3 regions of the Paenibacillus sp. FSL R7-0189 genome follow, and region 3 is predicted to be linked to each of the others. Evidence: riboswitches for the same ligand, from Rfam matches in the RefSeq annotation. Region 3 holds a riboswitch; each other region holds the start of a gene.
The links. A riboswitch is a leader RNA that binds a small molecule or an ion and turns the genes downstream of it on or off. The one in region 3 is predicted to bind cyclic di-AMP.
Positions count from the first base shown of each region.

Region 1 (6,822 bases), 1.2 Mb from region 3:
ATTGCCGCGGAAGATACGAGACAGACCCGGAAATTACTCAGCCACTTTGAGATTTCACCTTCGATGTTGTTTAGTTATCATGAGCATAATAAGGCCGCCAGTGGACCTGAGCTTGTACGCTATATAATAGAAGGAAAAAATTTGGCACTCGTCAGCGATGCCGGTTTACCAGCGATTTCTGACCCTGGAGCGGATCTTGTAGCCCTTGCTATAAGTCATGGAATTCCGGTGATTCCTATCCCTGGAGCTAACGCAGCGTTGTCAGCTTTGATCGCTTCTGGTCTATCTACAAATACGTTCACTTTTATCGGCTTTCTTCCCCGAGAGCGTAAGGACATCCGAGCAGTATTAAGTCCACTTCGTTCGGCTCAAGGAACTTTGTTGTTCTACGAATCTCCCCATCGCGTAGTTAAGACACTTGCTCATCTTCAAGAAGCATTCGGCAATCGCCAGATTGTGTTGGCACGTGAATTAACGAAAAGATATGAGGAGTTTCTACGCGGTTCGATTGAGGAATGTACACTTTGGCTTGCTGAACATCCTCCGCTAGGCGAATATGTTATTGTCGTAGAAGGGGAGAGCAAGGAAGATGCTGAAATCGCAGAATCGGCGTGGTGGCGTCAGTTAAGCATTGAAGAACATGTAGCTCATTACGAAGCACAGGATGTGCCACGTAAAGAGGCTATGAAAAAAGCGGCATCAGACCGGGGTGTAGCCAAACGGGATATTTATAATGCGTTGCTTGATAGAGCAGAAGAGTAAGTGTTGTAGACGAACTCTTAGAATAACTAAGGGTTCTTGGAAACGGCCCGAGCTTGAATGATTTATCTGTGGGTTAAATGTACTTTGTACAGTTATTTTTGAATTTTTTTATGTATTTGTTCGTTTAGTTGTACTTCATACAGTTATAAAGGTGGAAATGATTGATTTCACGGAGATATAGGGAATATAAGTGTACAAAATACAATTAATTCGTTTAATGGTAAAAATCATTTAAAATAACTGTAAGAAATACAACTAAGTATTACTGGTTCCGTCTTGAAGTACATTGCCCTTAGGGAGGGCAAACCCAGACATAAAAAATACCTCCCGCGGTCACGGGAGGTCAAGGAGATATGAAAAGGTTAGAATTAACAATTTGATTAGTTCTATTATATACTATTTAATTTAGTTTGTCACAGGGGTAGGGATGGAAGAAATGCATTCATGACAAACTATTTTTCCTTTAAAGTAAGTTACGTTCTCAGCGTTGCCACAGAAAATGCAGGCAGGCTCATACTTTTTAAGCATAATCCGTTCGCCATCAACGTAAATTTCCAGTGCGTCCTTTTCGCCAATGCCAAGTGTACGGCGTAATTCAATAGGAATAACAACCCGTCCAAGTTCGTCTACTTTTCTTACAATTCCTGTTGATTTCATCATAACAATCGTTACTCCTCTCAATGTTCCAAAAACGTCATTATTCGACATTGTTCACTGTTTTATGATACTTATAATACCAACGATTCCCAAATCAGTCAACCTTTTTTCATAGGCTGAATAAGAAAATTTCCATAAGAACTTTGAATGTCCCTATAAAAATTAAGAATTACCCTGAAAGCATTTTGTCGATTTACCAAGACCAAAAATGATACTTTTCGACAAAGTACGACATAATTACTTATTATATACTGATATTAGTTAAAATCATATTAAATTATTAGAAGGAGTTGATCTCATGAAGCAGCCGCTCACGGAAGAAAAGGTTTTCAAGGATCCCGTTCATAATTATATTCATGTACAGGATACGATTATTTGGCGACTAATTAATACAAAAGAATTTCAGCGTTTACGCCGGATTCGCCAGTTAGGTACCTCATATCTCACTTTCCATGGTGCAGAGCATAGTCGATTTTCTCATTCTTTAGGAGTATATGAAATTACACGAAGAATCATTTCGCAATTTGAGCGCAGCGGGTATAAGGATTGGATTCCGGAAGAAAGTTTGCTTACTTTGTGTGCGGCTTTGCTGCATGATTTAGGGCATGGCCCATTTTCCCATTCTATAGAAGAAGCTTTTGAAATGAACCATGAGGATTGGACCTGCCGGATTATTTTGGAGGACACGGAGATTACCGAAATATTGCGTGATGTGGAGGAAGATTTTCCTCGTAAAGTAGCTTCAGTTATCTCTAAGACTTATGAGCATGAAATTGTTGTCAATTTGGTTTCCAGTCCGCTGGATGCTGATCGTATGGATTATTTGCTGCGTGATGCGTACTATACAGGTGTAAACTATGGAACCATCGACATTGATCGGATTTTGAGAATGCTTCGTCCTTATAATGGGCGGATTGTAGTAAAAGAATCAGGTATGCATGCCATTGAAGATTATTTAATGTCACGTTATCAAATGTACTGGCAGGTATATTTTCATCCGGTGACGCGCAGCTCTGAAATTATTTTGCGTCAAATCTTCCGTAGAGCTAAAGAATTGTTCCAAGAGGGGTACAAATTTCGCTTTATGATCGCTCCGCTGGAAGATCTCTTTCGAGGAGAAGTAACAGTGAAGCAATATTTAATGCTTGATGAGGCACTGGTACAGACTGCTTTTATGCAATGGACACTTGAAGAAGATGAGTTATTAAGCGACTTGTGTACCCGTTTTATTCATCGTAAACTGTATAAATATGTAGAGATCGAGAATTTGGATACAGATATGATTACGGAAATCCGCAGCAGTTTTGCGGGAGTGGGACTTAACCCAGAATATGACCTAGAGATTGATTATCCGACAGATTTGCCTTATGATGTGTTCCGTCCAGGAGCAGCCTTCGACAATAATCAAATTTTACTGCTTGATCGGAATGAGCAATTGCGGGAAATTTCAGAGGTATCGGATATTGTGCGCTCAATAAGCGGAATTCATCGTGGCAGATATCATCTATATTTCCCACAGGATAAGCTGAAAAAAGCCCTTACACGCTTGCCCTCTTCTGTAGCAGAGATTTTTGCAAAATAATACAAATATTTATGGAACTATTGATAAAAACAACAAGGAGTGAGCTTTAAAATGTATCTGTTCGACACACATACACATCTAGATGCGCCTCAATTCGACGAGGATCGCGAGGAAGTTATTGCTCGTGCAGTAGAGGCCGGAGTTAGCAAGATGATCAATATTGGATTTAATCGGGAAACGATCCCTTCAACGATGAAGCTGGCTGAATCTTATGATTATATTTATGCAGCGGTGGGCTGGCATCCACAGGATGCGATTGATATGAAAGAGGGGGACCTCGATTGGATCGCCTCTCTTTGCAGCCATGAAAAAGTGGTGGCCATCGGAGAGATTGGATTGGATTATTATTGGGATACCTCTCCCAAGGATGTGCAGCAGGAGGTCTTCCGCAAACAAATCGGACTAGCCCGTGAACTAAAAATGCCAATCTGTATACATGACCGTGATGCTCATGAAGATGTTGTACGGATTTTACGGGAGGAAAAAGCAAATGAAATTGGTGGCGTGATGCATTCGTTCTCAGGCAGCTGGGAAACAGCAAAAATGTGTCTAGACCTTGGATTTCATTTGTCATTTGGAGGACCGATAACGTTCAAAAATGCCAGAGTGCCTAAAGAGGTGCTTGCACAGACGCCATTGGACCGATTATTGATCGAAACAGACGCTCCATATTTGACTCCACACCCCTTCCGTGGCAAGCGAAATGAGAGTGCTCATGTGAAGTTAGTAGCAGAGGCTGCGGCTGAAATTAAAGGGTTAACATGGGAAGAATTGGCTAAAATTACGTATGCGAACGCACTGGAACGATTTGGGATTGTCTGAAAACAGGAGTAAAACGGGTGAAAAATAGAGAATAGCCGATATATTAAACTTTTTTAATATAAAAACGGCTGATTATTACAATATTTTAACCATATATTTGCTTAAACGTGGTTGAATCGTCCTTTACAACATGCATCAAAACAGGATATCATCTTTTCAGTGATGTGAGCTGTTGTTATTGTGACAGCCATTGATTCATGGATCGTCTCGCTGAGTCTCCGTATGGAGAACGGGGGAACCAATATTGAACTGCCGCATGCCTGTATCTTGAATACGACTAGGAATTGCCGCAGAACAATATTTGATTTCTTCACGTGGTCTTTGGGGTGAATTTAAGGGCAACCGCCGTGAGCGGGTGACCTGAAATAGGGCGTCTCTCTTTCGTCCGAACCCGACAGCTAACCCCGTAAGCGCAAGTAAGAGAGGCAACCTCGTGCACAAACATTCCCGCGTATTCTGACATCGGAGAAGCCACGAAAGAGTCCTCAAGAGAACTCTTTTTAGGCTTCTTTATTTTTGAATAAACTGAATGTTGCCCGCATACTGTTATATAACAGGTGTGGGAGTAGCTGTGCCGAGCAGGCGATCCATGAGCAGGAGACGCTAAGTTAATACGTGCGTATCCTGTGACAATCTCAAATAGTTTCGTCAAAGAAATTCAGTCCTCATGATATACAAATTGACGACGAGGCTATGTAAGGAGGATGGAGAGAATGGGCTTATTCCAACCAGAGGTATCCCATGATTCGCAGTCATCCAGCAGGTCTTTCGCATTACGGTGGGAGCAAGTAAATACTCGCGTACTTTTACTTGCAGGTGTGATTTCAATCGCAATCGCGCTGTTAATTCTGCTGTACGTACACGGTCAAAGTAACAAACAATTTGTTTTAGTAATAGACGGGCAAACACAGACACTTGAAACGCGAGAAGCACTTCTTGGTGATGTGTTGGAGAAAGAGCAAATTTCGCTGCAGCCGCATGATGAATTATCTTTAGGTCTGAGTGATGAAATAAAAGACGGTGACCGTGTCGTTATCAATCGTGCGCAGAAATTTAGCCTTACTGCGGACGGAGCAACAAAAACGTTATATACGACCGAAGACACTATCGGTCAGGCGATTGACAAACTGGGTATCAACCTAGAAGGCTATGATAAGATTTTTCCTTCGTTAGACACCACCATCTCTGCTGACATGGAGATTAAGATCGTTCGTATCAACAAGCAAACGGTACAGCGAACAACTAACTTACCTTTCCGTGTTATTAAGACAGCAGATCCCTCCCTTACTGTGGGAACAGTTAGAGTGGCACAGGCAGGCAAACCAGGCGTCATGGTTCAGCATATTGAAAAGATCTATCAAGACGGAGAACTGGCCTCTATGCGCATGATCGGCAAGGAAGTACAAACGGTAACAAAAGATAAGATCATTGCCGTTGGTACTAAAGCACTTCCTAAGCCTACTGTAGTTGCTAAAGCTACAACAACTTCCAAATCAAGCACTACCTCCAAAACGACTAAAGTTAGCGCTAAGACTAAGAACGTCACAAGCAAGGCTGGCGTAGACTTTGAGTACAAGAAGATGATTAAGAACGTCTCCATGACAGCTTATTCGTCAGAAGAGCCAGGAATAGGTACTAAAACTGCCTCCGGAACACGCGTAACGGAAGGTCGTACAATTGCAGTAGATCCGAATGTAATTCCTATTGGCTGGTGGGTTTATATCGATGGGCTTGGATTCCGCCGTGCAGAGGATACTGGCGGTGCCATTAAAGGCAATAAAGTGGATGTCTATTATGATTCCCTGAGCCATGCTCGTAATTTCGGCCGTAAATCACGTACCGTATATGTGATTGGACCTGTGAAACCAGAGCTTAACTAGAACTGAAGCTTTTGCAAAAAATCCTTTGATAAGCTATAGTGATGATAACCGTAAGGAACGCTGGATGATCATTTCGTTGATCGCAGAGCAACCGCTCATCACTTATACATTCTTTAACCAAAAGAAGAGGAGCGAATCCTCTTCTTTTTGCTTTTTTTGGAAGGAGTCAAGAAATATGATTAAGGAATTAATCGTCGTTGAAGGCAAAAGCGATACCGTAGCCATTAAGCGTGCTGTGGAAGCAGATACGATTGAGACAGGCGGCTCTGCTGTAAACCGGACTGTAATTGCGAAGATTGCGCTAGCTATGGAACGCAGAGGGGTTATTATTCTTACGGACCCGGACCATGCCGGGGAGCGAATTCGTAAAATCGTTTCAGCGAAGGTGCCGGGCTGCAAGCATGCTTTTATTCCGGAGAAGGACGCAACTCGAAAAGGGGATATCGGTGTAGAGAATGCATCGCCAGAGGCGATTCGTCATGCGCTGCGTAATGTACATACCTCTTTTGAAGGAGCACCTGCTTTGATTGGTATTGATGACCTTATGGCCGCTGGAATGCTTGTACACCCTCGGGCTGCTGAAAGACGTATGGCGCTTGGTAATTTGCTTGGAATCGGATATTGTAACGGCAAACAGCTGTACAAGCGGCTGGCGATGTTTGGGATTACGCGGGAGGAATTTGCCGGGGCTCTCGCCCAAATTGATCAGGGAGGCATTACTTCATGAGTGGTAGAGAGGAAATTTCGACTCCAAAACGGACCAAAGAGATTATTCAACGTTATGGATTCAAGTTTAAGAAAAGCCTGGGACAGAATTTTTTGATTGATCAAAATATTTTGGACAAGATTGTAGACGCTGCTGGACTAGATAGCGATTCTGGGGCGCTGGAGATCGGGCCGGGAATTGGAGCGCTGACGGAACGTCTGGCACTAACAGCCGGTGCTGTAACTGCCGTAGAGATTGACCGTAGACTGATTCCAATATTAAAAGACGTACTTTCCCCTTATCCCCATGTTAAGGTTCGTAACGATGATGTCCTCAATGTGAACTTGCAGGAAATGTTCAAGGAAGATTTCACCACTGTGAACAAGGTCAGTGTGGTTGCTAACCTGCCTTAT
Region 1 is NZ_CP150223.1:2,379,938-2,386,759, reverse strand. It holds gene rsmI (16S rRNA (cytidine(1402)-2'-O)-methyltransferase) at 1-762, shown strand, start outside; gene MKY63_RS10275 (AbrB/MazE/SpoVT family DNA-binding domain-containing protein) at 1,168-1,422, opposite strand; gene MKY63_RS10270 (HD domain-containing protein) at 1,718-3,001, shown strand; gene MKY63_RS10265 (TatD family hydrolase) at 3,053-3,823, shown strand; cyclic di-AMP (ydaO/yuaA leader) riboswitch at 4,022-4,251, shown strand; gene MKY63_RS10260 (3D domain-containing protein) at 4,537-5,703, shown strand; gene rnmV (ribonuclease M5) at 5,879-6,430, shown strand; gene rsmA (16S rRNA (adenine(1518)-N(6)/adenine(1519)-N(6))-dimethyltransferase RsmA) at 6,427-6,822, shown strand, end outside.
Region 1: another riboswitch for cyclic di-AMP. It lies ahead of MKY63_RS10260 (3D domain-containing protein); the one in region 3 lies ahead of MKY63_RS15400 (TrkH family potassium uptake protein).

Region 2 (6,822 bases), 1.2 Mb from region 3:
AGAATTGTGGTTCCCGCAGAAATCCGTATGACGCGTAATATCGACATTGGTGATCCTATCGAATTTTTTGTTTTAGACGAAAAAATCATCGTCCTTAGGAAGTACACCTCGACAGAGTGTACATTTTGCAGAAGCCACGACCATGTCACCTACTATAAAGAGCAGTTTATTTGTAGCAGCTGTCTAAAAGAAATTGTCGATCCTGAACGCATGTCTCAATTGCCAGAGTCACGTGAGGATTTTGTTGTTGAGGCACCAGAGCACAACACCAGCATCCGAAAGTCGAAGACAGAGGAAATGTGCCAACGTCTGGAACAAGCTATTGAAGATCATCCCTATGCCAACCAAAAAGAACTTGCAGAAATCCTCGGGATTAGCCAAGCCAGAGTGAGTCAGCTCAAACGCAAGCTTAGCAGTACAAGCAAATCATAAATTAAAAAAGCTTCGACGCTCCTATTTCCGGAGGTCGAAGCTTTTTTTATATCGGATAACCCTTCTGGAGGCTCCTATACTATTCAGTCAGTGCAGCTTTAAGCTCATCTGAGGATGCATTCCACCATGCTTCATTATGAGAGATCAGAAGGGATTTGAGAGCCGACTTCTCAATGGCTCCAAGCCCTGCCACATCGATCTTGCGTTTAAGAGCTGCATCCAGCTTATTGACATGCTCGGCAAGAATTTTCCATCCGCGGCGCGCTTCTGTATCAATCCACATTTCACAGGCTGTGATTCCACCATAAAATTGAGCTTCCAATGTACGGTCTACCGCTACCCATACCACCCAAACCTGTCTTCCATTCGGTACATCTTCACGATTCATGGAAAATTTAATTCCTTTTTCCACCTTGCTCTTGGCATGCATGGCACCGATATCAATAACCGCCACATCACCATCAATAATGACAGGTGAAACGTTGTTGAGATCTATAGAGCCTGCTCCAAAGCCTTTATGTTTACTTTTAGCGTTCACAATATTTAAGGCAATCTGTTTCTTGCCCTCCGGTTGTATGTTGTCCACGAGTGCACACCCTTCCTCTTACGAATAATTTAATTTTAGCTAATAATGCGGCGATTGCAAACATATACATCCCGTAGATGCTTGTCACGGGAGGAATCACACTATGAAGTCACTGTCATTAAAGTACATCATCTTTGCGACCCTGGCCATCCTCGCGCTGCTGGGAGGAGGAATATGGGCCTTTTCAGGGGATAGCTCAACAGCTTCTGTTACTAGCTTTGCTTCAAAAGAGGCCAAGTCCTCCAGCGGCACAGCGCCTGCAGCCGTACCACAGCAGGTATTGCCTGAGAGCGCACCCGTCCCGGCAGAGGAGGCTTTAAGCCAGCGGGTAGTCGAGTATCACATTGATGTCCAGCTTGTTCCTGACACAGAAACCTTAAAAGCTTCTGAGACAGTAACCTGGACACACCCCGGAGTAAAGCCAGTAAGTGATTTATATTTTCACATGTATCCAAATGCATTCGCCTCATCAGATACCACCTTTATGAAGGAATCCGGGGGGACGCTCAGAGGCGACAGCATGCCTGAGAACGGCTTCGGAAATATGACGCTGACCGATCTGCGCACGACAGAGGGAACTTCGCTAATGCAAAGAGTGCAATATGTTCAACCTGATGACGGCAATATCAACGATAAGACGCTTCTAAAGGTACATCTTCCTCAGCCTGTTAATGGTGGGGAAAGTGTAACACTTAAGCTTCAGTATGAAGTCCAGCTGCCCAAAATCTTTGCTCGCATGGGTGCTTCAGGTAACTTCGTTATGGCTGGGCAATGGTTCCCTAAGCTTAGTGTATACGAGCCTAAGGGCACACGCGGAGTTAAAGAAGAAGGCTGGGACCTGCATCAGTATCACGGGACCTCTGAGTTTTACAGTGATTTTGGCATCTTTAATGTAACGATTGCCGTTCCTTCCAACTATACGGTGGCTGCGACCGGATTTCCTGTAAAAAATGCCAAGCTCAAACAAGATCAAAAAATATATCAGTTCTACGCCGATGATGTCCACGACTTCGCTTGGGCTGCATCCCCTGATTTTACAGTAGCAGAGGAAGCTTTCTCTACGCCGGAAGTGCCTGGAGTACGAATTAAGGTGTATCTCGACCCACTGCACAAAGACTTACAAGAGCGTTACCTTCAAGCTGCCAAGGCTGCCCTGACCTACTTCAGCAAATGGTATGGCCCTTATCCCTACTCTACGCTGTCTATTATCGTCCCACCTAAGGAGGGAAACGGCGCTGGAGGAATGGAATATCCTACCCTTATTACAGCCTTTGGGGCCGCAGATTCTTCTCCAGATACCTCACTTGAAAGAACCGTCATTCATGAGATCGGCCATCAATACTTCTACGGTATGGTAGCCAGTAATGAATTCGAAGAGGCTTGGCTGGATGAAAGCTTTACTTCCTATGCCGAAGACAGACTTATGGAACAAGAATACGGTATCAAGTCTAATTTGCCTTTACAGGCCAGCCTGGTGACTATACCTGAGCCGTTAAATCTGGAAACGTGGAAATATGCAGGGGCGGATTCCTATAGCCGAAATGTTTATATCCGCGGCAAGCTTGTACTTAAAGATATCGAACGCCAGGTAGGTACCAAAGCAATGAACAACATCATGTCCTCCTACGCTCGTAAGTTCCGTTTCCAGCATCCCGCTACGTCAGATTTTCAGAAAGTCGTTGAGAAGGTAACCAAAAAATCATGGCAGGCATATTTCGATGATTACATTTATGGTGATGGTGCGCCTGACTTCTCAGTAGATACGATTACTTTTAAAAAAAATAACAGCGGCGATGCTCAAAGCTACGAATCATTAGTGAAGATTTCAAATAAAGGGAGCCATTACGTTGATGTTCCCGTGAAATTCACATTCGCCGACAGCTCTTCGGTGCAGCGGGTCTGGAACGGTGAAGGAGCAGAGACTACGTTTCAATTGTTAAGCGATAAGCCTCTTCTCTCTGCTGAGATTGACCCTGAGCATTCCATCTTATTGGAGAGCAAACATTTAAACAACTTTAGGCTGGCGGAAATAGAGCCCAAGACGCTCTCTCGCTGGACGTTAAGTGTAACTAAACTACTTGAAACCGTGCTCGGAACTCTTGTCTGGTGAGGTGAATGATTGTGAGAACATCGATAACCCGCGGCTGGCAAAGCATGAAGGAGCAATTTTATATTTTAATTCTGCTCTTCATCTACCGACTGCTCTGGGGCTACTTTATGTATGGTTTCATCCGATCTGCTATTATTCCAATTCTACTGCGCTATCCAGATAAAGACGCCGGCGGCAGCGGTATGGGCAGACTGTTGTATTATATCGAGGGACAGTTCAGCTTGAATACTGACCCTGCGATACGCACTTGGTTATGGATGCTTCTAGGACTTGTTGTCTTGCGACTTCTGCTTTCTCCTTTCATAAGGGCAGGATTGCTGCATGAGCTCCACCAGGAGCGAAGGGGAGAGCGCGGACTGTTCTTTTTCCCTGGCATGAAGATCTATGGACTACCTGTCTTAGTCTTTAGCCTAATCGAATGGGTTCTGACCCTGCTGCCGCTTTACTGGCTTGCTCCAAAAATGTACGGGCTGTTCTTATCCTCTTTGTTTAACTACACTTTGTTACTTCATTTAGTACCATACGTATTGGCATGGCTTATATATATTTTTATCGTGCGCCTGTTTCTTCTATATATGCAGTTTGGTTACACCGGCGGTACAGGAATGTTCTCCTCACTGTTCATCTGCTTGCGGTCACTGATTCCTGCTATAGGTGTTTCCATTGTACTTGGTGCGGGAGGCTTGCTCTTACTGCTAGTGTGCGGACTGACGGGTCTGTTCTGTCCCGGCCTGCCGGCACTTATAATACGGCAAATCTCACCACTACCTTCTACGCTCTTAAAAATGTGGGGAATCTCTGCACAATATCATCTATGGTGTAGCAAAGCATTTCCACAATAAATTAACCTTATTTGACATAATAAAAAGGTCCCAATTCCTGTATTCAGGAGCTGGGACTTTTTCTCATTACGGATAACTTAAGAGTATTTGCAAAATCATAAAAGCTCTGTTACAATAAGTCCTGTGCTATTAGTAACAATTTTGTAATCAATTGAAACGATTCCTACATAACTAAATGTATTTATCGTAAGTGTAACTGTCGAAACGTCATTCTCTTGGTGCTTAACACGCCTAATTCCTTTGCACCGGGAAGTGGGGGAACCATATTTTGGGTGAATTGATCTCGCTTTACAGGGATCATAGGGAATCTTCTACCGAACCCTTAAGCTAACCTCGCAGGCCTTGGAAGGAGTACATCTTTTGAAAAGACATAATTTAAGAAAAAAATGCGTCGCTGCGGCGCTAGGACTTGTAATGGCATTATCTATTGGTGGAGGAAGCGCCTTTGCCGACTCTAAGATGGACACTGTAATCTCAAAGACTATTGGAGTTGCCTATAAAACCGGAGGTACAAGCACTGCCGGATTTGATTGCTCTGGATTTACAAAATATGTATTCAAGAATGTGGGTCTTACTTTACCTCGTACATCAAAAGCTCAATATAGCGTTGGAACTGCTGTATCCAAAAGCAATCTGCGTTCTGGTGACCTAGTGTTCTTTAACACACTTGGCAATGGAGTATCCCATGTCGGCATTTATGTTGGAAACGGAAAATTCGCACAATCGTCCTCTTCGCGTGGAGTAACCATCACTTCACTCAGTCAGGCCTACTGGGCCAATCGTTATGTTGGCGCTAAAAGAGTAATGAGTACTTCAGCTTATCAAGCTGTAGCCTTCGATTGAAACCTTCCTCACAACTATAACCTCATAATTACAACTATATGAACCTGAATCTGATTATTCCCGTAATCAAATTCGGGTTTTTCTTTTTTCCATAATATATTTTTACACTATTAGAGCCCAATTGAAACACGTTTATTTGATAAAAATTGCAATTATATTAAAAATTAGGTCATTATTAACGCTTACATATGCCTTTCTACCGTAAAAATGCCAATTTTTCTGCATTAATATGTTAAAAACGATTGCCAAGCGGCTTTCTGTTTGTTACAATTAGCGCAGTGAGATTTTAGTAACATTTTTGTAATCATTAAGTTGTTATTTACAAAGGTTTTGTCATGTATTGATTACAAGCTAATCCTAATCAACAGTATGAGCCGAGTTTCCTAACTATTAGGAAAACGGGGGAACCAACTTTGGGTGAATTGACCTCCATTATATAGAGGGGTCATAGGGGACCTTCAACCGAACCCTTAAGCTAACCTCGTAGGCATTTGGAAGGGGTATACACTTTTGAAGAAGAAGTTAGCAGCAGCAGTACTAAGCTTTTCCATCATCCTCACCATCGGAGCAGGAAGCGCTTTCGCAGATTCCAAAATGGATAAAGTGATTGACAAGGCCATCGGTACTAAATACGTATCCGGCGGTATATCCACTAACGGATTTGATTGCTCCGGATTTACAATGTATGTGTTTGATAAGATTGGCATTAACCTTCCACACCAATCAGGTTCCCAATATCAAATGGGCACAGCAATCTCCCGTGATGATATAAGAGCCGGAGATCTTGTATTCTTCAATACAAGTGGCAAAGGTGTCTCCCATGTCGGCATTTATGTCGGTGAAGGTAAGTTCGCACACGCTTCTACCTCACGCGGTGTTACGATTAGCTCTCTGAGTGATAGCTACTACGTGAAACGCTACGTTGGTGCCAAGCGCATTATGAGCACAGACGCTTACCAATCGGTTGCTGCTGAATCGGAAGACAATGATGATGTTCAATAAGTAACGTACATAGGCTCTTTTCCAAGGTAACTCTTGGAGGAGAGCTTGTTTTTTTGTCTTATTACTTATTTACCCCTCTCATAATTTGTAAAACATTCCTCTCATGTAAAGTTTCTGAGTCGAACCTCCCCCATTTTGTATATAATTAGTAATATAGCAATGTCCTCGTGAAAGGAGATCGTTGACCTTATGATAAATCCCTCGGTAACTTTTCATGTTGTTCCTATGGAGGCAATTCACGGAGAAGCTATTTGTAAGTGGAGCTATACGCCCCCATATAATATTTATGGCTGGATGCCGTGGGAGCAGATGCAGGCTCTTGGCATCGAGTTTGGCGATCCGCAGCTCCGGGAGGAACAATATATCTCCATATTAAATGAACAAGAGGTTTTGTGCGGATTCGCACAGTTGTTCCCGATGGAAGGAGTCGTTCGTTTAGGAGTTGGGATGCGCCCCGATCTATGCGGCCATGGTTTAGGCAAACTATTCGTAGATGCCATCGTCCAGACAGCCTTGAATCGTTATCCTGATCGTGAGATAGATCTGGAAGTCCTGACCTGGAACCAACGCGCCATTCGAACTTATCAAAAATGTGGATTTACGATTACAGATACGTATGAACGCCGCACACCTACAGGAGACAAACCTTTTTATTGCATGGTCTATGACAAATGATATTAAATACCATATATTTCATAAGAATGATTGTATTCTCGTTCATTTTTTTGTCACAAACCCTATGATAACGCTTCACCATAAGCTATAATGTAGGGAGCAGCTTACATAGAAGGGACGAATTGGGATGCAGAAATGGATCATGAGCGGTTTGTTTTTTGCCGCCTGTGCCTTTGCGGTAGTACTCATGTTTACACTTCCGGGTAAAGAAGAGGTAGCTGAAGAAAACAAGCCCACGATGCCGGTAGTTCAACTGGACGCGGCAAAGGCAGAAGCAACCGTGAAAGCCAGCTGTATCACCTGTCACGGCGATCAGCTTCAAGGTGGAGTTG
Region 2 is NZ_CP150223.1:2,305,687-2,312,508, forward strand. It holds gene MKY63_RS09885 (AbrB/MazE/SpoVT family DNA-binding domain-containing protein) at 1-432, shown strand, start outside; gene MKY63_RS09890 (YwhD family protein) at 512-1,018, opposite strand; gene MKY63_RS09895 (M1 family metallopeptidase) at 1,122-3,128, shown strand; gene MKY63_RS09900 (hypothetical protein) at 3,140-3,970, shown strand; cyclic di-AMP (ydaO/yuaA leader) riboswitch at 4,189-4,327, shown strand; gene MKY63_RS09905 (C40 family peptidase) at 4,385-4,813, shown strand; cyclic di-AMP (ydaO/yuaA leader) riboswitch at 5,176-5,318, shown strand; gene MKY63_RS09910 (C40 family peptidase) at 5,363-5,815, shown strand; gene MKY63_RS09915 (GNAT family N-acetyltransferase) at 6,005-6,490, shown strand; gene MKY63_RS09920 (cytochrome c) at 6,618-6,822, shown strand, end outside.
Region 2: another riboswitch for cyclic di-AMP. It lies ahead of MKY63_RS09910 (C40 family peptidase); the one in region 3 lies ahead of MKY63_RS15400 (TrkH family potassium uptake protein).

Region 3 (6,822 bases):
AAGCAGAAGATCAACACTACAGATACTAAGGACCGGGATGTATTTGGTTATGCTGTAGACAAGGGATGGATGTGTGTACAGATTCTGTACATGAGACAAGGGAAGATGATCCAGCGCCATTCCTCCGTGTTCCCGTTCTATGGTGAAGCCTACAGTGACTTTATGTCTTATGTGACGCAGTATTACAGTGATAATCCCGCTTTGCCGCAGGAGATTCTGCTGCCGGATGTGCTCGATGAGGAGTCTCTGGCTAATAAAGAGGCTAAACCTGAGATCACGATAGCTGCTCCAGCAGAAGCGGATTTACAACAGGGTGAAGATACTCCTGAATCGGCTGAAGAGGCTGAGGCACGTTCGACGGCGGCGGAGGAAGCTGCTGCAGCTGGGATCGTGGATGCCGCCGGCGGCGCCTCCATTCTGCAGGAGTGGCTGGGCATTAAGGTGCTTGTGCCACAACGCGGCCTTAAGAAGCAGATGGTTGGCATGGCCTGTCAAAATGCAAGAGTGGCTATCGACGAGAAATTCCGGCTGATTGAACGGGATGAAGAGCGTACCTCTGGAGCAGCGATCAGCTTAGGTGAGAGCTTGGGTCTTGAACGCTTGAGCCGCATTGAGGCGTTCGATAACTCGAACATTCAGGGGACTAACCCGGTCTCAGCGATGGTTGTCTTCATTGATGGCAAGCCTGCACGAAAAGAGTATCGTAAATATAAGGTTCGTACGGTAGTGGGTGCGGATGATTATGGAACGATGCGCGAGGTCATTCGGCGGCGATATGAACGGGTATTGAAGGAGAATCTTCCGATACCGGATCTTATCGTGGTCGATGGCGGGAAAGGGCAAATCTCCTCTGCTATTGATATTCTGGAGAATGAGCTGGGATTATTCATTCCGGTCTGCGGCCTTGTTAAGGATGATAAGCATAAGACGGCTCAGCTTTTGGTTGGAGATCCGCCAGAACCTGTCGCGCTAGCCCGGGACAGTCAGGAATTTTACCTTTTGCAACGGATTCAGGATGAGGTCCATAGGTTCGCGATCACCTTCCACCGTGAACAGCGCGGGAAGTCCATGGTTACCTCCAAGCTGGACTCTATACCTGGTATAGGTGAGAAGCGCCGTAAAGCGTTGCTTAAGCATTTCGGATCGCTTAAGAAAATTAAAGAAGCCTCCGTGGATGATTTCCGTACACTTTCTATTGGAGAAAAGCTGGCAAGACAAATTCTTGATGCGCTCAAGGACGAAGAGCCAACCTCATAGCAATGATGACAAAAGAAAAAGGGTATCACAGCAGCGACTAAAGCTGCTATGATGCCCTTTTTTTAATTTGGTTATAGGATGTACACTATTTTATTTTCTTAAATCAAAGAAGAAGGCTCCACCGGCTTAGGTTTCTGTGGTGGATTAAATCGATAGACGATGTAAGCGACTATGAACGGCATAATAATCGCGAAGATACCCGCGCCTACATTTACGCTCTCCTTCATAAAGATCAGCGTAGCGCCCATCAGGATGCTGTCAAACACGACGTGGCTGAACATGACAGCAATAAATCCGTAACGAAGGAAAATATAACTGAACAGCAGCCCGATTACGGTCAGCTCAATGGGACGGGAGCTGATGGGATAGATCGGATATAACGTATGGCCAAACGCCCAAACCAGCGTGGTGATCAAGCAAGCGACAAAAGTGTTCCGGAACACCTTTTTCAGCATAGGAATTCCGAAAAAGCGATAAATGGCTTCCTCAGATAAACCAGCGAGCCATGCGACGATAGGCAGAAGCCAAGCATATCTCATGTTATAAGGAGATTGGGTGGCGTCTGTAGTAGACCAATTGTGCAAGGTAAACGATAATATGATGAACATAACCGTCTGCACCCCTAGCAGAACGAAAGCCCAGATGTAACCAGCCCGGATACTGTCCAACACATATTGTCCATAGCCGGGCTCTTTGGCGCGGGGCCAAGGGTTCATGCCTTCCTCTTTTCGCCATAAGCCATTGCCGCCCACTAAAGAGAAGTAGAGCAAGGAGGACATCAGCAGGCTGTACAAAGCATAAATGATAAACATAATGACAGAGGTAATCTGTGCTTCTAGCCCTTCGCCCGTAGATTCAGGCAGCATATTATAGGTGCTGATCATCATGATTACAAAATAGGCTGAGCTTAGGAATACTCCACGTTTAAAGGAAGTATGCTCTCTTCTAAGAATACTGTAGACGAGTGCCAGAATTCCTAAAATCAGTGTGGGTATACCGTAACCGAATAATGTTAGCTTTTCCGCTAAAGAGGTCTGTCCTTGTACGTAGGAGGTATGCCAAGCTGGTGCAGTGAATCCGGCATTAAAGCTGGAGACCTGCTCTCCACTGAAATCAAAATAATAGTGCAATAAGGATTCGCCGACCTGAACAGTACTATCCGTATACACTAGCCCATGGCTTCCTGTATTCGATTCAATTTGTAGCTTGGCAGGATTTACTTCCCATTCCTGAAGCCAAGGACGAGCAAGATTCTCCTTCTGCGCTAGAGTGAGGTCAGCTCCCTTGTCCTCTTTTGCACCAACGGAAGCAATGCCAGACCCCTCTTCGGAGGCAACTTTTGCAGCCTTTGAGAAAGCGACAATCTCGCCGGTATACATATTGAGGTCAACGATGATTTGCGGCTCTTGATCCGCTGACGGAGTAAGCGTTGCACGAAAGACATCAAAAGGATATTTTTGATCCAATTTTTTCTTGGTGTAGTCCTCCACAAGCTTCTCGCGAGACATATAACCATAAAAGGAAGAGTCCGTCTCGTAAAGTACATTCCATTGATCGTTTGGTGCTTCGGTGTAATTGAGCTTTTGTTCTGCGAATAATACGGCTTGGTCACGGGCTTCTGCCTTGCTAATAACGGTGGTATCTTCCCCTGTAGAGCTGCTTAGCAGCGAAGGGGAAATCTGAAACATAATAAATAGAATAAGACCGATAATGCCCGAGATGATGAGCCTCTTGGAGAGGGCACGTTGCTGTAGGGGCTGGCCGACGGGATTCATGTAACGCCTCCTTGTTATGTACTGACAATGTTATGTTCCATTATAGTATTAGTGCCTGGCTGGTTACAAAAAACATTATATGTTCTTTTTATGGGTAATAGAGATAGTATAGAATAGTCATGTGAATTTATACCATGAATTTTATCGTGTTCATTTGTGTACGAATGGTGAGAATCGGTGTAATTGCAGGGAAAACACGGAAAAGTGATGAGAAAAGGTACTCCATTTGATGCAGTCTCTTTAAACCGCATTTTTTCATGTGAATGAGCATTAATTGTGTCTTTGTGAATTCACTAAATAACGTATATAATTTGTATGCAATTGTATAGTAGCCGAATTTCTGGTGAAAACGGGGGAACCATAAGAAGTGATGAAAAGTGGAGTGTACAAGATAAATGGCACTTTCATCAGGGGTGAATTTCGTTCTAGGAACGAATAGGGCAGCCTGCACAGTCCGAATCCGTCAGCTAACCTCGTAGGCTAATTTACTGCAGGAACCAAGTCAGCATTGGTTTTCCAGTGCTTTTTTTGTTGGAATTTTTGATAAGAAGGTGAGCATAGTGGCTTCACAGTTTCGCAGGATTTCTGAATTTAAGTTTCTGAAGCTCTCGCCGCCGCAGATACTGGTGCTTGGTTTTGCATCGATTATTCTGATAGGGGCCTTGCTGCTTATGTTGCCCATTTCAAGCACAAGCGGGAATTCCGTGGAATTTATTGATGCATTATTTACTTCAACTTCGGCAACCTGTGTAACAGGACTTGTTGTGCTGGATACCGGAACTTCGTTCACGATTTTTGGGAAAACCGTAATTATGATCCTGATCCAGATCGGCGGCTTAGGTTTTATGACCATGGCCACTCTATTTTCACTGGTGTTAAAGCGTAAAATTTCTTTGCGGGACAGGCTAATCCTACAGGAAGCCATGAATCAAGGCTCTATGGAAGGAATTGTGCGACTGATCCGGAGAGTCCTTATATATTCTCTTGTCATAGAAGGCTGTGCCGCTTTGCTGCTGTCTATTCGCTGGGCTTTTGATATGCCACTGGGAAAAGCGATTTATTTTGGCATATTTCATGCGGTGTCTATGTTTAATAATGCGGGGTTCGATATTTTTGGGGATTTTCGCAGTTTAACTGATTATGTATATGATCCGCTTGTGAATATTATTGTGATGTTTCTGATTGTCTCCGGCGGGATTGGTTTTATTGTAATGTCAGATCTGGTGGAGTTTCGGGTAACCCGCAGGCTGTCTCTACATAGTAAAGTTGTCCTGTCCACCAGCACAGGGCTGATTCTGATCGGAGCTCTGGTTATTTTTATATTCGAGTTTACTAACACTCGTACCCTAGGTTCACTGAATTTTGGCGGTAAAATATTATCAGCCTTCTTTCAATCCGTGTCTCCCCGTACGGCTGGCGCGAACACAGTTGATATTGCTGGACTTCGGCAGGCTACACAATTTTTTATAGTGATTCTTATGTTTATTGGTGCTTCTCCAGGCTCAACGGGCGGCGGGATCAAGACAACAACCTTTACGATGATGATTGGTGCTGTTATTGCTATGCTGCGTGGACGGGAAGATGTTGTGTTGTTCCGTTATCGGCTGGCTCAAGAGCGCATCTACAAGGCATTAACGATCACACTGCTGGCTTTGTTGTTAATCGCCTCTGTGTCGATGATACTCTCCACAACTGAAGACAGTAATTTCTTGGCAATCTTGTTTGAGACGACCTCCGCCTTTGCTACGGTAGGACTGACTATGGGGCTAACTCCGGAACTGTCAGCGATCGGTAAGATTCTACTCTGTCTGACGATGTTTGCAGGTCGGCTAGGTCCACTAACCTTGGCGTATGCACTCGGTCCCAAACAGGGTAAACCACTGTATAAGTATCCTGAAGGTAAAATAATTATTGGATAGGAGTTAATTAGAAATGAAAGCACAGCAATTTGTAGTAATCGGCTTAGGTCGCTTCGGTTCAAGCCTGGCGCTTGAGCTGATGGAAATGGGCTACGAGGTGCTCGGCATTGACCACCATGAAGAACGCGTGGAGGAAATGAGCGATCAGCTGACGCATACGGTAGTAGCAGATGCTACAGATGAGGGAATTATGCGCTCGCTTGGTGTACGGAACTTTGATTGTGGGATTGTTGCGATTGGTGACAATATGGAGAGAAGCATTCTGGCGGCCATTTTGTTAAAGGAGATTGGAGTCAAGCAAGTGGTGGCTAAGGCAATCTCCATCCTTCATGGCCGCGCACTGTCGCGGCTGGGGGTTGATCGGGTTATTTTTCCGGAGCGGGATATGGGGATTCGTGTGGCACACCAGCTGGTGACGCCCAATTTGCTGGATTATATTGAACTGTCCAAGGATTATAAAATTGTCGAGCTGACCGTGCCATCCTGCATGAACGGCAGAAGCTTGTCCGATTTAAATACAAGAGCTAAATATGGCTGCAGCATTGTTGCCCTAAATAGGGAAAGCGGAATAATCGTCGCTCCAACTGCCCATGATTATTTAAGTGAAGGCGATGTTATGGTACTCATTGGTCCTAATGAAAGTATTGACCGTTTTGAGAGTGAAGTTGTGAACCAAGAATCATAGTAAAAGAAGCTGACTCAAAAGTAGTGAATTCTACTTGGGGGCAGCTTCTTTTTTATGGAGTAAAGAGTAGGAAAAGTAATGGATTTTACTATGCCATATGACTATAGATCACGCGTAGTGATCTGTGCTATTGGGGTGTGTGGTGGGCGAGTTACTAGGTGTGATATTCGTACGGCTGTAGTAGATGATTTGTGGTATCTGTGACAGTGGACTATGGGCGAGATGCGTTCTTTGTTTGTACGATGTACAGAGTGGGTGTGAACTAATTAGAGAAAACTTCCCTGAAAACAGCCGCTATTCGCTCTAAATAAACGAAATTAGGGAATTTCTCCCTAATAATTAGAGGGATTCCTTATTAGCTACTGAATCGGCCAAAAATTAGGGAAGTTTTCCCTAATTATAAGTCTTCTGAACAAAAATCTCTGAATTTTAGGGATAAATCCCCTAATCTTTCGATAAGTGCTTCACTTATTGCCTCATTTGGAGATCAATAGGTGCGCCCCTTGATTCATTTGGTCCGGCTTTACTGCTCACGTTCTGTCAGAAACATCTCTTCGGTTACTTGCACCAGACTGCGAGCCGCCGTGCTCATGCTTCCATCGTCACGGTAAATCAGGCAGGTGGTCCGTTGAGTCTGCTCCAGCTCCTTGATATGTAAGGACACCAGTCCGCCGCCGTTCAGCAGCTCTGGACGCAGATAAGACTTTGGCAGCAACGCAGCCGCTTTGACAGTCGGAAGCAGCCGCACGATGGCTTCGAAGGAGTCAATCTCCATGCGCACATCGGGATCAATCCCGCAGCGCTGGAATAGATCGTCCGTCAGGCGCCGGTACCAGGTCCCCTTTGAGAAGAGAATCATAGGCAGCCGGGATAGATTATCCATGGTTAGCTTGGAAGATAAATTTAAAGGATGCTGCTCTGAGACGACCAGTCGCAATTGATCCTCAAACAGAGAAATGCAGCGTAACCCAGGTTCTTGAATAGAGGAAGCGATCAGACCTACATCTGATTTCCCCTCACTAACTGAGGATACGATCTCATGCGTTCGGCCTGTAATCAGCTTCAGCTCTGCGGTCGGATATTTGTCCATATAAGCGTTAACCAGCGGCGGAAGCGTGGTCTGCAGTGAGGTAAGACTAGCCCCCAAGGTGACAAGCCTTGGCTCCCCCTCTTTGAATTTAGAAAG
Region 3 is NZ_CP150223.1:3,532,423-3,539,244, forward strand. It holds gene uvrC (excinuclease ABC subunit UvrC) at 1-1,257, shown strand, start outside; gene MKY63_RS15395 (CPBP family intramembrane glutamic endopeptidase) at 1,356-3,032, opposite strand; cyclic di-AMP (ydaO/yuaA leader) riboswitch at 3,353-3,528, shown strand; gene MKY63_RS15400 (TrkH family potassium uptake protein) at 3,593-4,951, shown strand; gene MKY63_RS15405 (TrkA family potassium uptake protein) at 4,965-5,636, shown strand; gene MKY63_RS15410 (LysR family transcriptional regulator) at 6,160-6,822, opposite strand, start outside.